Regions from separate parts of the Streptomyces sp. NPDC058371 genome, predicted to be linked through region 1. Evidence: riboswitches for the same ligand, from Rfam matches in the RefSeq annotation. Region 1 holds a riboswitch; the other holds the start of a gene.
What was found. A riboswitch is a leader RNA that binds a small molecule or an ion and turns the genes downstream of it on or off. The one in region 1 is predicted to bind cobalamin.

Region 1 (7,547 bases):
CGCCCGTGCCGTACGCGTGGAGTGGTTCACGACGTGAGGGCCTCTGTGGACTTCAGCTCCAGTTCGAGGAGCCGGCGCTTGGCGTCCAGGCCGCCCGCGTAGCCGGTGAGCGCGCCGTCGGCGCCGATCACCCGGTGGCAGGGGCGCACGATCAGCAGCGGGTTGGCGCCGATGGCCGTGCCGACGGCACGGACCGCGGCCCTCGGGGCGCCGATCCGGGCGGCGATGTCCCCGTAGCTGAGGGTCGTCCCGTACGGGATGCTGTCCAGGGCTTCCCACACCCGCTGGCGGAAGTCGCTGCCGCCGCCCGCGTACTCGATGTCGAAACGGATGAGCGTGCCGTCGAAGTACCCGCGCAGCTGGGCGGCGATCTCGGTGAACGCGTCCGCGTCCTCGATCCAGCCGTGCCGCACGACGGCGGTGTGCCGCTGTCCCGGCATCGACAGCGAGACGAGCGCCGTGCCGCCCTTCGCGGTCACCGACTCCTCGCCCACGAGCAGCAGTTCACCCAGCGGGCTGTCGATCGTCGTATGGAGCGTCATGAGTCCTGTCCCTTCGGGAGCGCGCAGTTCAGGAGGCCCGGGCCGGTGTCTCCCTACGTCCACTGTGGGGCATGCCCGCCGCAGGAACCGGCGGGATTCGGACGCCGTACTGCGGCCTTACTGCGCTCGGGCGAGGGAGGGCCGCGGGGCTCGTCGGAGTCCTGTCCGCCACCGGCACGCGAGTGTCTCTCGTCATCGCCTGAACCGCCCGATCAGGGGCGCAGGGTTTGACACGCTCGACCGCGGCAACCCGCTCCGCGTGACCACAACAGCATCCCAGGAGGAGCTCTTCCGGTTCCTTGAGGATCGTTTCACCTGTGCCCAGGCGTGTACCGACTGTGCACGAGCGTGCGCCTTGCGCGCGAGCCTCGCCGACCCGGACGGCCCCGAAGACCAGGAACGCGTACGACGCCAGGGCATCCTGTGCGCGGAGGTGTGCGACGCGACGTGCCGCATGCTGTCCGAGCAGACGAGCCAGAACGAGGCCACGATCCGCATCCAGTTGGAGTGGTGCCGGACGGTGTGCCTGGAGTGCGCCGAGATCTTCGAGGAGTACGCGGGCGCGGAGGACAGCGCCAAGGCCTGCCGCGAGTGCGCTCAGGCCTGCGCGGACTTCATGGCCACACTGCGCTGAGGTCGGTCGGCCCGCGCAGGTGGGTCCGTGCGGGCACGTGCGAAGGCGGCCCGCGTACGGTGACGGGCCCTCCGCCGTACTCAGCCGGATCGCCTTCGGCGCGGGGCGGGGTTCGGCAGGTCCGCGTGCGGCGTCGGGTTCGGCAGGCCCTCGTGCAGCGGGGGGCTCAACCGCAGGCCGTATGCGGGGCATTGGGCCGCGTCCTGCACTCAGTCGGCGTCCGAACCCTCCAACGGCCGTCCCGTCCGTACGTTCCAGCGGCCCGAGCGTCCGCTGAGCTCCGTGGCTGTCAGTGGCGGCACGTCGACCCGCCAGAACGCCGACTCGGGGGCGCCGAGGGCCCGTACCACCGTGGCCCGGACGACCTCCGGCTCCACCACGGCGACGCTCCGGCCCGTGAGCGGCGCGGCCGTGTCCAGCCAGCGCGCGATCCGGTCGCAGAAATCCCGGACCGATTCCCCGTCGTGCGGTGCGGACTCCGGGTCCGTCAGCCAGCGGGCCACCGAGTCCGGCTCCTTCGCGCTCACCTCGTCCAGGGTCGCGCCGCGCCAGCGGCCCACGTCGAGGCCGGTCAGTTCGGGCACCTCCACCGCGGCGGCGAGGCCGAGCGCATCGGCGGTGTCACGGCAGCGCACGCCGGGGGAGACCCACCGCCGCTCCGCGCCCGGAACGGCGCCCGCCGCCGCCCGCGCACGCCTGAGCCCGGCGGCGTCGACCGGGCAGCCGTCGTCGAAGCGGGCCTGGCGCAGGGCCTCGCTGGACGCCGCTGAGATCAAGATCACTCGACTTGTCATCGGCCAGTTCTCGCGTTCACGACGCGTCCCTCTCCTGCTCGAAAGCCGTACGCGACAAGGGAGTTGGCGGCGCGTCCGGGTGACGGGGGCGCAAAGCGTGCGCTCCGTGCGCCCTTGGCCGGGCTCCCGCTTCGCGGTACGGTCTCGACGATATTGACGACGGTTCGGCGGAAGTCCGGTGGAAGTCCGGCACGGTCGCGCCACTGTAAGCCCACAAGAGCCGCCCCTTGCCAAGGGCGGCGAAGGTCGAGCAAGTCAGACCCGCGGCCGTCGTCCTGTGCACCACCAAGACGGGACGCGAGTTCCCCAGGAGGTCCTGCCACATGGCGCAGTCCGTCGCTCAGCCGACTGTCACCCCCACCGCCGTACCCGCCAAGCTGCCGATCGGCGCGATCGTCCCCTGGGCGGTCTTCTTCGGCATCCTGATGCTGGTCCTGCTCTACTTCGTCGGCGCCGAGCAGGGCGCCACCTCGGTCGTGTCCGGCGAGAACGTGCACGAGTGGGTCCACGACGCCCGCCACCTGCTCGGCTTCCCCTGCCACTGACGGCGCGAGGAAGCGTACGAGTCCATGAACTCCGCAATGGTCAGAAATCTTCTGGTGCGCGGCATGCTGGCGGGTCTCGCCGCCGGTCTGCTCGCCCTGGTCGTCGCCTACTTCCTGGGTGAGCCGCGCGTCGACACGGCGATCGCCTACGAGGAGGCGCACACGCACGAGCACGGCATGGAGGCGGTCACCCGCACCATGCAGTCCACCGGCGGTCTTGCCACCGGCGTGCTCGTCTACGGGGTCGCGTTCGGCGGCATCGCGGCCCTCGCGTACTGCTTCGCGCTCGGCCGGATCGGGCGGTTCGGGCCGCGTGCGAGCGCGCTGCTCCTGTCGACGGCGGGCCTGCTCGCGGTCTACGTCGTGCCGTTCCTCAAGTACCCGGCCAACCCGCCGTCCGTCGGTGACCCCGACACCATCGGCAAGCGCACGACGCTGTACTTCCTGATGATGGTGCTCAGCGTGCTGCTCGCCGTCGCCACGGTGATCCTCGGCAGACGCCTGGCGCCCCGCCTCGGGAACTGGAACGCCACGCTGGTGGCGGGCGCGTTCTTCGTCCTCGCCACCGGTCTCGCGTACGCCTTCCTGCCGGCGGTCAACGAGGTGCCGAAGGACTTCTCGGCCACCCTGCTGTGGCAGTTCCGGCTCGCGGCGCTGGCCATCCAGCTGACCCTGTGGACCGCCTTCGGGCTCGTCTTCGGTGTGCTGGCCCAGCGGCTGCTGACTCCGGCGCCGGCCACCTCGGAACCCCAGCAGCAGGAGAATGCCGCCGTGCCGGCGGCTTCCGTGGCGCCCTGAGCGGCGAGCGGGATCGGGGCCGGGCTCCAGAGGAACCGGCGCCGGCCCGCTTTCGGCGCCTCAGGTCAGCCGCTCGAATCCGTCCAGCATCGCGGTCAGCCCGGTCTCGAACTGTTCGGCGGGGTCGTCGCCGGCCTCGGCACCGGGGCGCAGCACCGCCAGGCTCAGCGCGTGCCCGACGGTGAACTCGCGCAGGCAGCGAACGACGTGACCCGCGTGAGCGGGCCCGAAGCCGGCCGCCCGGAGCTGCTCGGTCAGCCGTGCGCTCGCGTCGACCGCCGCGCGCGAGCGGACCGGATGGGTCGCGAACACCGCGACGGCGTGCGGATGGCCGACCAGCGTGTCCCGCAACTGCCGGCAGTACCGCTCGGCCACCGCACGCCAGGTGCTCTCCCAGGGCAGCGAGTCGACGTCGAGCTCGTCGAAGAGCAGCTCGGCGACACCGTCGAACAGCGCCTCCTGGTCCTTGAAGTAGCGGTACGCGGCCATCGGGTCGACGCCGAGCCCCGCGCCGAGCTTGCGCATGGAGAAGGCGCGCAGGCCGTTGGCGTCGATCAGCGCCAGCGCCGCCGCCGCTATGTACGAGCGGCTCAGCGCAGGTCTGTGGGGAGGGGATGCCTGTCCGCCCCCGGCGTCGTGCTTGTCGGTCTTCATGAGGCGTGTCGTCCATGATCGTCGTCGCGCCGCTCGTGCACTCCCGGGAAACCGCTGATGGGAGGAGTGTCCCCGGGGAACTTCTCGCATGCTACGTCCCGGGCGCCGATCAGGACATGCGCGGGGACGGCCCCCGGAGGTACCTCCGGCGGTCCGGGCGCGTCATCGGCATTCCCAATTTCTGGAACGAGTTCTACTGTGTGCGCCGTCAAGTCCGGGTGGGACCGACCGGTCCACTGGGGGCCAGGAGGCGCCGTGCATCTCGAATACACGCCCGAGCAGCACCAGCTGCGCACCGAACTGCGCGGCTACTTCGCCGAGTTGGTGCCGGACAACGCCTACGCCCGCTACTCCGACCCGGCGGCGCAGAAGCGCTTCTACCGCGACACCATCCGCAGGCTCGGCGCGGACGGCTGGCTGGGCGTCGGCTGGCCCAAGGAGTACGGCGGCCGCGGACTGAGCCCCATGGAACAGTTCATCTTCTTCGACGAGGCGGCCCAGGCCGTCGTACCGCTGCCGCTGATGGCCCTGAACACGGTCGGTCCGACGATCATGCGGTTCGGCACGGACGAGCAGAAGGCGTACTTCCTGCCGAAGATCCTCTCCGGTGAGATCGACTTCGCCATCGGCTACAGCGAGCCCGACGCGGGGACCGATCTCGCCGCGCTGAAGACCAAGGCCGTACGGGAGGGCGACGCGTACGTCGTCAACGGGCAGAAGATCTGGACGACGAACGGCGACACCGCGGACTGGGTCTGGCTCGCGGTCCGCACCGACCCCGACGCCCCGCCCCACAAGGGCATCACCATGCTCCTGGTCCCGACCGCCGACCCTGGCTACTCGTGCACGCTCATCAACACCCTCGCCTCGCACGACACCACGGCGAGCTACTACGAGAACATCCGCGTCCCCGTCTCGCGCCGGGTCGGCGAGGAGAACAAGGGCTGGCGGCTGATCACCAACCAGCTCAACCACGAGCGCGTCACCCTCGCCGCGCACGGCACCATGGCGATCCGCGCCCTGCACGACGTGCAGCGCTGGTCGATGGAGACCAAGCTCGCCGACGGCCGCCGCGTCGTCGACCTCCCCTGGGTACGCCGGCGCCTGGCGCAGACCCACACCAGGCTCGACGCGATGAAGCTCCTGAACTGGCAGATGGTGAACGCCGTCCAGGAGGGCACCCTCACCCCGCAGGACGCCTCGGCCGTCAAGGTGTACGGCTCCGAGGCGCGCCGGGACGCGTACGCCTGGCTGATGGAGATCGTCGCCGCGGCCGGTGCCCTGAAGGAGGGCTCGGCCGGTGCCGTCCTCCACGGAGAGCTGGAACGCGGCTACCGCTCGGCGGTGATCTTCACCTTCGGCGGTGGCAACAACGAGATCCAGCGCGAGATCATCTCGTGGATCGGCCTGGGGATGCCGCGCGTGCGCCGGTAGGCGGATGGGACGAGGCGGTGCTGCGGATCCGCGGCGTGCATGGCTGGTTCGTCCGCGCCGGCGGTGATCGCGTCGATGTCGATCTCCAATGGGTCCTGTTGGTCGCAGGCCTGAGGCAGCGCGGCGGTGTAGCGGTCCAGCAACTCCTTTGCCAGGGCGCAGAGTTACGGCGCGATGTGCGTGGGAGTCGTGAAGAGTTCTCGCATGGTTCTGGGGATTCGGTCACGGGAGCGGAAAGATCGGGGGGCTCACTCGGCGCTTGCGAACAGGTCGGGCGCCGCTTCATGCGATGGGAGACCGATCAACGATGTTCACTCCGGTGCGGAGCAGAGTACGGACGGCCGCGGTCGCGCTCTCGGCTGTTGCGGCCCTCGCCTTCGGCGCGACCGCCACGACCGGCGCGGCAGCGGCCCCCGCTGCCGCGAAACAGGGACCGACCTCGGTGGCGTACGTCGAGGTGAACAACAACAGCATGCTGAACGTCGGCAAGTACACCCTCGCCAACGGCGGCGGCAACGTCTTCGACGTCGCCGTGATCTTCGCGGCGAACATCAACTACGACACGGGCACGAAGGCGGGGACCCTGTACTTCAACGAGAACGTGCAACGCGTCCTCGACAACGCCGCCAGCCAGATACGGCCGTTGCAGCAGAAGGGCATCAAGGTCGTCCTCTCGGTGCTCGGCAACCACCAGGGCGCGGGCTTCGCCAACTTCCCGTCCCAGCAGGCGGCTTCGACGTTCGCGAAACAACTGTCGGACACCGTGGCCAAGTACGGCCTCGACGGCGTCGACTTCGACGACGAGTACGCCGAGTACGGAAACAACGGCACCGGTCAGCCCAACGCCAGTTCGTTCGTGTACCTGGTGTCGGCACTGCGTGCCAACATGCCGGACAAGATCATCAGCCTCTACAACATCGGCCCGTCCGCGTCGCGCCTGTCCTACGGCGGCGTCGACGTCTCGTCCAAGTTCGACTACGCCTGGAACCCGTACTACGGCAGCTGGCAGGTCCCCGGCATCGCACTGCCCAAGTCGAAGCTGTCGCCGGCGGCCGTCGAGATCGGCGGGACCTCGCAGAGCACGGTCGCCACCCTCGCCCGCCGCACGGTCAGCGAGGGGTACGGCGTCTATCTGACGTACAACCTCGACGGCGCCGATCGCAGCGCCGACGTCTCCGCGTTCACCAGGGAGCTGTACGGCAGTGACGCCCGCTACACGCCGTAGGCCGACCATGCTCCCCGACGTCCGGTGCCCCCTCGGGGCGTGCCGTATCCCGTAGGGCCGCGCCCCGGTCAGGCCGCGCTTTCGACAACGATGTCGGAGGCGTGGTCGCGCCACAGGTACCGTGACCTGCGCTGTACCGAAGTGCCAACCATGTCTCTGGTTCTGTGCTTCCGGCAGCTGAAGCTGGTTGGCATCAGCGCAGGTCACGAACGCGCCGCCCGATGCCAACTGGCAATCCTCGTCACAGCGGATTCGACGGGGATGTGCAGCGGGGCGTCGTCGCCCTCGCGGGGCCCGTTGGTCGGCGGCGCGGCCGTACGAAGCCGGCGGTCCTGTCGCGATGTGCGGCGCGGACCGCCCCGCTGCCCCGTGGCTACACTTCGGGGGTGACAAAGGTGGCCTCCTCAGGGACGCGCGCGGACGAAGTTTTCAAGGCTGTGCGAGCCGATCTCCTGACGGCGCGGTTCCGCCCAGGGCAGTGGATGAAGGTGTCCGACCTGCAGAAGCGGTTCGGGGTCAGCATCTCGGTCGTGCGCGAGGCGTTGAACAGGCTTACCGCGGAAGGGCTTCTGCAGAGCTCGGCCCAGCGCGGCTTCCGTGTCCCGGACCTCTCCCTCGCCGATCTGCACGATCTGACGGACGCCAGAATCAAGATCGAGCCCCTGGTGCTCAGGGAGTCCGTGGAGTCCGGCTCCGCCGAGTGGGAGGCCGAAGTGGTGGCGGCGCACCACCTGCTGACCAGGACGCCCGTTCCAGCCCCGGACGGCACTCTGAATCCGGATTGGATTCGGGTGCATGCCGCGTTCCACGAGGCCCTGCTCGCCGGATGCCCGAACGCCCATCTCCGCTCCGTGGCGACTTCGCTCCGGGACAAGGCGGAGATGTACCGAATGGGCGCCCCGCTGCCCGTCGGAAGCGGGG
Region 2 (7,547 bases), on a different contig from region 1:
TCCCGGCCACCTTGCTGTGGCGGTTCCGGCTGTCCGCCCTCGCCATGCAGATCACCCTGTGGGGAGGCTTCGGCCTCGTCTTCGGCGATCTGGCCGAACGGCTGCTGCACCCGAAGCCGGCCACGGTGACCGCGGGCACGGCGGTGGCCGCCCCGCAGTGACACGACCGGCACGGCGAGAGGGCCCACGGAACCATCCGCGGGCCCTCTCGCCGTGCGCGGGTTCACCGCCCAGGGGCACGCGACAGTGCGCGACGCCTCCTGAAGCCCAAGGGCACGTGCGGCACGGCGATCCGGACGACCTCCGAGCCGAACGCGCCCTTCCCGGTCCAACGGTCGCCGTGTCAGGACGCGGAGAGTTCCTCGCGGACGGTGCGGGCCGCGGTGACCAGGTTCTCCAGTGACGCGCGGGTCTCGGGCCAGCCGCGGGTCTTCAGGCCGCAGTCGGGGTTGACCCACAGCCGCTCGGCGGGGATGGCCGCAAGGCCCTTGCGGAGCAGTTCGGCCGCCTCCTCGGAGCTCGGGACGCGCGGGGAGTGGATGTCGTACACGCCGGGTCCGGCCTCGCGCGGGTAGCTGTGGGCGGCCAGTTCGCGGGCGACCTGCATGTGGGAGCGGGCGGCCTCCAGGCTGATGACGTCGGCGTCGAGGTCGTCGATGGCCTGCACGATGTCACCGAACTCGGCGTAGCACATGTGGGTGTGGATCTGCGTGTCCGGGCGCACGCCGCTCGTGCTGAGCCGGAAGGCCTCCGTGGCCCACGCAAGGTAAGCCGGGTGGTCGGCCGCTCGCAGCGGGAGCGTCTCGCGCAGCGCGGGCTCGTCGACCTGGATCACGGAACTCCCGGCCGCCTCAAGGTCGTTCACCTCGTCGCGCAGCGCGAGGGCGACCTGGCGGGCGGTGTCGCCGAGGGGCTGGTCGTCGCGGACGAAGGACCAGGCGAGCATGGTGACGGGACCGGTGAGCATGCCCTTGACGGGGCGTGAGGTGAGGGACTGGGCGTACGTCGTCCAGCGCACCGTCATCGGCTCGGGGCGGGAGATGTCCCCGACCAGGACCGGCGGACGGACGTAACGGGTGCCGTAGGACTGCACCCACCCCTGCTGGGTGGCGAGGTAGCCGGTGAGCTGTTCGGCGAAGTACTGGACCATGTCGTTGCGTTCGGCCTCGCCGTGCACGAGGACGTCCAGGCCGGTCTTCTCCTGGAAGGAGATCACTTCCTGGATCTCCGCCTTGATCCGCTCCTCGTAGCCCGCCGTGTCGATCCGGTGTGCGCGGAGATCGGCGCGGGCGGTACGCAGTTCGCCGGTCTGGGGGAAGGAGCCGATGGTGGTGGTCGGCAGCAGGGGCAGGCCGAGGTGAGCGCGCTGGGCCGCGGTCCGCTCGGCGTACGGCTGGGAGCGGCGCCCCTCGGCCTCCGTGACGGCGGCCGCGCGGGCCCGCACGGCAGGGTCGCGGGTGATCGGCGAGCTCGCGCGGGAGGCCAAGGCCGCGCGGTTGGCGGCGAGTTCGGTGGTGATCGGCTCGGTGCCCTCAGCGAGGCCCTTGGCGAGGGTGACGATCTCGGCCGTCTTCTGGCGGGCGAAGGCGAGCCAGCTCAGCACCTGCGGGTCGATGTCCCGCTCCAGGGCGGAGTCGAGCGGCACGTGGAGGAGGGAGCAGGAGGCCGCCACGTCGACCCGTTCCGCCAGTCCGAGCAGGGTGGCGAGGGTGGCCAGCGACCTCTCCAGGTCGTTCACCCAGATGTTGCGGCCGTTGACCACTCCCGCGACGAGGCGCTTGCCGGGGAGGCCGCCCACCGCGGCCAGGGCGTCCAGGTTGCCGGCGGCGGCCTCGGTGAAGTCGAGGGCGAGACCGTCGACCGGAGCCTTGGCCAGCACCGGGAGCGCGTCACCGAGCCGGTCGAAGTACGAGGCGACCAGCAGCTTCGGCCGGTCGGTGAGGGCACCGAGGTCGCGGTAGGCACGCGCGGCGGCGTTCAGCTCGCCCGGGGTGCGGTCCTGGACGAGGGCGGGCTCGTCCAGCTGTACCCACCGCGCGCCCGCGGCGCTCAGGTCGGCGAGGACCTCGGCGTACACCGGCAGCAGTCGGTCGAGAAGGGCGAGCGGGTCGAAGTCCGCGGGCACGCCCGGGGCGGGCTTGGCGAGCAGGAGATAGGTGACCGGGCCGACCAGGACGGGCCGGGCGGTCAGGCCAAGGGCGAGGGCCTCGCTCAGCTCCGCGACCTGCTTGGTCGAGTCGGTCGTGAACACCGTGTCCGGACCCAACTCGGGCACGAGGTAGTGGTAGTTCGTGTCGAACCACTTCGTCATCTCCAGCGGCGCCACGTCCTGGGTGCCGCGGGCCATGGCGAAGTAGCCGTCCAGGGCGTCCGCCTCGACGGCGGCGCGGTGGCGCGCGGGGACGGCTCCCACCATGACGGTGGTGTCGAGGACGTGGTCGTAGTACGAGAAGTCGCCGGTGGGCACCTCGTGGATGCCGGCCTCGTCCAGCTGCTGCCAGTTCGTGCTGCGCAGTTCGGCGGCGGTCGCGCGGAGGGTGTCGGCGCTGACGCGGCCCTTCCAGTAGCCCTCGATCGCCTTCTTCAGTTCCCGGTTCGGGCCCTGGCGGGGGTAGCCGTACACGGTGGCCTGTGCTGCCGCGGCTGCGGTCCTGGTGGTCACGGAGATCTCCTTCGCGAGATGGATCCCTGAGATCCCGGCGACAGGACGCGAGCGCGAAGGGGTGACGAACCCGACGGAGACAACCCCGCGCGGCAAGGCGCGGTCGTCCGTCTGAGATGTACGCCGACCCGCCCACGAGGTCACCGGGATGTCCGCGTACGCATCGTTCGTACGTGGGCAGTTGGCAGGTCTTCGGACTCGTGGGCGCGTCTCGTCGTACAGGACACCTACTGGCCGTCGCTTCCCAGACCCTGTTCGTCGGAGTCCAGTGCGTATGACGGCGGTCGTTCCCACTCACCGCTGCGGGGCAGTCCCGGATTCCCACCAGGTTCCCTCTTGCGACGCGTCCCGCCTGGCGGACGGGGCGAACCAGCTGCACCAGCCAGCCTAGAGGGTGGGGCAATCCGGCGCCTCACGGAGTCCAGGATCCGGATGGTGAGCTGGACCACGGAAGGCGCAGCCGCCACCGGGCGGGAAGCGCCGCACGCGCGCCCTCACCGTCACCCCGATCGGCAAGGGGTGCCGCCTCTGCGAACGCCTCGACCGCCCCGGCGCGCGGTGCCACCCCTCGGCCGCCCGCTGCGGATCGCCCCCAACAGCGGCGCGTTCGTGCCGTATCCGGTAGAGGTCCCGGCAACTGCGTGACGCGGTCCGGAACGGACCGCCGCCCCTGGGTGCCGGGGCGCCCGCTCCGGAGCGACTGCTCGCCTTCCTCGACGGGCTCGGCGCGATCGCCGAAGGCAACGCCGCCCTGCTGTCCGCGCACGGGCAGGCCTGCGCCGAAGGCAAGTACGCCGATCCCAGTTACCAGTTCTGGCACCGCCACCTCAGCGGCCTGTTCGCCGACGGTCGCCCCGATCTCGACGCCGACTTCCTGGCTCACGCCGTACTCGCCGTTTTCGAGGGCGACCTGATCCGCCACATGACACCGCCCGGCGACCCGCGGCGCTTCACCCGTTCCCTCCAGCGGATGGCCATGGTGCTGCTCGGCCGCGACTGACCGTCGGGGCGTTCGCGCGCCGCGCGCCGGTCTCTCCTCGTGATGTGGCTGCCCGGTTCGCGAAGGTCGCGGGCCTGGATGTGATCGGCGCACCCGCGTCCGGGCTGGTCATCGAGAGGAGGAGTAAGTTAGGTTAGGCAAACCTAAGTGTCCGTCTGTCATGGAGGGCCCGGATGCGACGTAACCCCACACGTCCCAGCGCGCCGACAGCAGTTGAGCGCGTCCGCTCGATCCTTGCCGCCGCTCATTCGCTGACAGTGGTGAGCGATGGCCGGCACACTGAAGTCCGCCGTCTCGAAGACACCGGGACCATGGGGCACTTCCACCTGCACGCTCCGTTCGAAGGCGCCGGCGCGCCGTCGGGCGAGCGGATCCCCGTCCGCTTGGAACTCACCGACATTGCCCCCACGCCCGTACGCGACCGGCTGCGCGCCCGGGTCACCCTGACCGGCCTGCTGGCGGCGCCGTACGACCCCGAGGCCGAGGAGAGCACGTGCGTGGAGTTCGGGCAGGGGGTGCTGGAGGACGCCGAGGGGCGCGCGTACGTGACCCTCCACGAACTGGAGGCGACCGAACTCGACCCGCTGGCCACGGTCGAGGCCGGCATGCTGAGCCATCTCATCGACGAACACGGCGAACTCGTACCGCTGCTTCTGCGTCTCGCCCGTCCGGTCCCGGACATCGGCGTGCAGCGTGTGCTTCCGGTGGGCATCGACCGCTACGGCCTGACCCTGCGTCTCGAATACCGGCACACCCACCGCGACGCCCGGCTGCCGTTCAAGACGCCCGTGGACCACATCGATCACGTCGGTCCCCAGATCCACGCCCTCCTGGCCGCGGCACGCCGCCTCTCCCACACGGGTCACCTGCTGACCTGAGCCGAGAAAGGCCGAAGTCCATGACGCAGTCCCGTATCGCCCCGTACCCCATGCCCACCGCGGCGTCGCTGCCCGCCGACGGTCCCTCGTGGAGCATCGACCCGCGTCGGTCGGCGATCCTGGTGCAGCACGTGCAGAAATACCTCCTGCGCTCCCTGCGTGAGAATGCGCCCATCGGTGAACTCCTCTCCAACGCAGGCCGGTTGACGCGATCCGCCCGGTGCGCGGGTGTGCCCGTCGTGTACGCGGTGGGGGCTCCGGGGCAGCGGGCCGGCGGAGCGGGTCACGTCGTTCTGGAGCCGCCCGCCGAGACCGAGGCCCGTGCCGTCGCGGACGTCGTTGAGCCGCAGGCCGGTGACAGCGTGCTCACCGCCAAGCGGTACAGCACGTTCGTCGGCACCCGGCTGCGGGCGCGTCTGAAGGAGCTGGGGCGGGACCAACTCGTGGTCGTCGGCGTGGGCGCGCGGACGGAGGTGCTGCTCACCGCGGCGGACGCCTGGATGCAGGACCTGGAGCCCTTCGTCGTCGGCGACGCCGTGGTCGACAGGACGGCCGCCGATCACGCGATGGCCTTGCAGTGGCTGGCCGCCACCTGCGCGGCGGTCGCGGTCACCGACTCCGTGGTGGAGGCGTTCCGCGGGCAGCGCGTCGATGCCGAGGCGGTCTGAGCGGAGACCGCGGGCTGCCGGCGAACGGCGTGCGCGAGTGTCGGCGGCCGGTTGTCGGCCCCCGGGGGTGATCGGCACAGCCGTGATCGAGGGACCTACTGGTGCGCCAGCCCGTGGCGGTCGGCCCAGGCGTTGATCGCTGCGGCCAGCTCCTCGGGTCGGTCCTCCGGCGAGTGGTGGCCGGCCAGACCATGGCGGGAGACCTCCAAACCCGCAATGTGCTCCTCGCACCAGGCCGCGGCCCCTCGGTCGGTCATCGCTCCCGGGCCGGGCTCGAACGCGGCGAGCAGTTTGGGGACTTCGGGGCTGGCGGCCAGCCAGGCGTCGTAGCGTTCGACGCGGGCCACGACGTCGGCGGGCTCGCCGTCCAGCGGCATCATGCGCGTCCACGCCAGCACCGGACGGCGGCTCCGTGGAGTCGGGAAGGGGCGGCGGTACACCTCCAGGTCGGCAGGGTCGAGCGCAGTGGCGAGTGTGCCCGGGAGCCCCTCTATGAACAGCGACTTCTCAAGGATCATCTCCTCGCCCACCCCGGGAGTGCGGAGCAGGGTGAACAACTCCCTTCCGGCTGCCGGGAATTCGTCGCCGACCAGCGGCTTGATGATCGTCTCGGTGAAGGCGAGGCCGCGGACGCGGCCCGGGAGGCGGGCGGAGCGGTCGAAGGCCAGCGCGCCGCCCCAGTCGTGGCCGACGAGGACGGCGTCGACAAGCCCGAGGGCGTCGAACCAGGCGTCGAGGTAGCGGGCGTGGTCGTCGAAGGAGTAGGCGAGGTCGGGCTTGCCGGAGTCGCCCATGCCGATGAGATCGGGGGCCAGCAGGCGGCGGCCGGGCGCGACCACCCCCGGCAGAACGTTCCGCCACAGATGGGAGGAGGTGGGGTTGCCATGGAGGAAGACGAACGGCACCCCATCGGGATCGCCGGACTCGCGGTAGTGGATGGTGGAGTCGAGGACGGAGACGGTCGGCACGGTGGTCTCACTTCGCTTTCGGTACGGGGATTCAGAGGTTGAGGCTCAGGACGCGGTCGACGGTGATCTCGACGACGACCAGGTCCCGTGGGGCAGGCGGGGCCGCGCGGTAGCGGACGGAGTAGCGGCGGACCGCCTCGGCCAGGCGTGCGGGATCATCGGTCACCGTGGCCCGGCCTTCGAGGGTGACCCAGCGGAAGCCGTCCGCCTGACAGAGCGCGACACGGGCTGTCGGGCCGCCCGTCGCCACGTTCCGGGCCTTGCGGGTCCCCGCCCGGGTGGTCACCCGGGCCAGGCCGGTGGCCGTGTCGTAGGTGAAGCGGACGGGGGTGACGTGCGGAGTGCCGTCGGGGCGGAGGGTGGTGAGGGTGGCCGGGTGGGGCCGGGTGAGGAACGCCCGCGTGGTGGAAGGGAGTTCGACGGTCGCCCGTCTCACTTCTTCATCACGCCCTCGTTCCAGATCAGTTTGGCGATGTTCGGCTTCTCGGCCGTGGTGATGACGCCCATGGCCGTGCGGACGTACCGCTGCTCTTCCAGTTCGTGCAGCATGCTCGCGGCGAGGTCGGCACGGGCGGTGAAGACGCCGTCGGCGCTGGTTTCGGCGGTGTGGTAGTCCGTGACGACGGAGTGCTCGAAGAGGCCCGAGGGCCGTACGAGGGTCCAGTCGAGGTCCGTGTGACGGATCACGGCCTCCATACGGCGCATGTCCTCATGGAGGGTGCGGCCCAGGCGTCGGTTCACCAGCGGGTCGAGGACCCAGTTGAAGAAGTGGGCGCCGGTGGGGCGCCAGTTCGGGTCGGCGATGCTGGAGCTGACGGCGAGCAGTCGCTTGATGCCGTGGTTGGCCATGGCCTCGGTGATGACCGTGGCGCTCGCCGAGTACGTGGTGACGGCCTCCTTGCTGAAGCGCGCGCCCAGCGCGGAGAGGACGGCGTCCGTCCCGCCGATCGCGGCGTCGACCGCGGCCGGATCGGTGGCGTCGGCGACGGCCACGGCGAGGCCGGGCCGCGCGGAGAGGGAGCCGGGGCGGCGGGTCACGGCGACGACCTCGTGGCCGGCTGCGAGGGCCTGGTCGGTGAGGTGGCGGCCGGTCGGTCCGTTGGCGCCGAAGACTGCGATACGCATGATGTCGGGGCATCCCTTTGGTGTGGTTTCCGGAACGCCCTTGACTGTGCCGATCATCGAACCCAGGCTCAACGCTGATGAATAACGCCGCTCCTGCCCCCGTCCGCACCCGGGGCCGCCCCCGCGGCAACCCGCCGACCCGCGAGTCGATCGTCTCGGTGGCCCGTGCGCTGTTCCTGGAGCGCGGCTACCGGCGCACCACCTTGCGCGCGGTGGCCGGGGCCGCCGGGGTCGACCCGGCACTGA

Region 2: another riboswitch for cobalamin. It lies ahead of metE (5-methyltetrahydropteroyltriglutamate--homocysteine S-methyltransferase); the one in region 1 lies ahead of ACFWM2_RS08930 (CbtB-domain containing protein).

Annotation. Positions count from the first base shown of each region.
Region 1 covers NZ_JBHXJC010000002.1:306,649-314,195, reverse strand. The annotation lists gene ACFWM2_RS08945 (methylated-DNA--[protein]-cysteine S-methyltransferase) at 27-542, opposite strand; gene ACFWM2_RS08940 (four-helix bundle copper-binding protein) at 802-1,176, shown strand; gene ACFWM2_RS08935 (histidine phosphatase family protein) at 1,386-1,970, opposite strand; cobalamin riboswitch at 2,094-2,256, shown strand; gene ACFWM2_RS08930 (CbtB-domain containing protein) at 2,294-2,515, shown strand; gene ACFWM2_RS08925 (CbtA family protein) at 2,540-3,313, shown strand; gene ACFWM2_RS08920 (TetR/AcrR family transcriptional regulator) at 3,374-3,967, opposite strand; gene ACFWM2_RS08915 (acyl-CoA dehydrogenase family protein) at 4,223-5,401, shown strand; gene ACFWM2_RS08910 (endo-beta-N-acetylglucosaminidase H) at 5,709-6,626, shown strand; gene ACFWM2_RS08905 (GntR family transcriptional regulator) at 7,013-7,547, shown strand, end outside.
Region 2 covers NZ_JBHXJC010000001.1:1,367,392-1,374,938, forward strand. The annotation lists gene ACFWM2_RS05960 (CbtA family protein) at 1-161, shown strand, start outside; gene metE (5-methyltetrahydropteroyltriglutamate--homocysteine S-methyltransferase) at 344-2,662, opposite strand; cobalamin riboswitch at 2,828-3,051, opposite strand; gene ACFWM2_RS05970 (DUF2470 domain-containing protein) at 3,836-4,540, shown strand; gene ACFWM2_RS05975 (isochorismatase family protein) at 4,561-5,208, shown strand; partial or broken gene ACFWM2_RS05980 (haloalkane dehalogenase) at 5,304-6,182, opposite strand; gene ACFWM2_RS05985 (pyridoxamine 5'-phosphate oxidase family protein) at 6,208-6,612, opposite strand; gene ACFWM2_RS05990 (NAD(P)-dependent oxidoreductase) at 6,609-7,301, opposite strand; gene ACFWM2_RS05995 (TetR family transcriptional regulator) at 7,379-7,547, shown strand, end outside.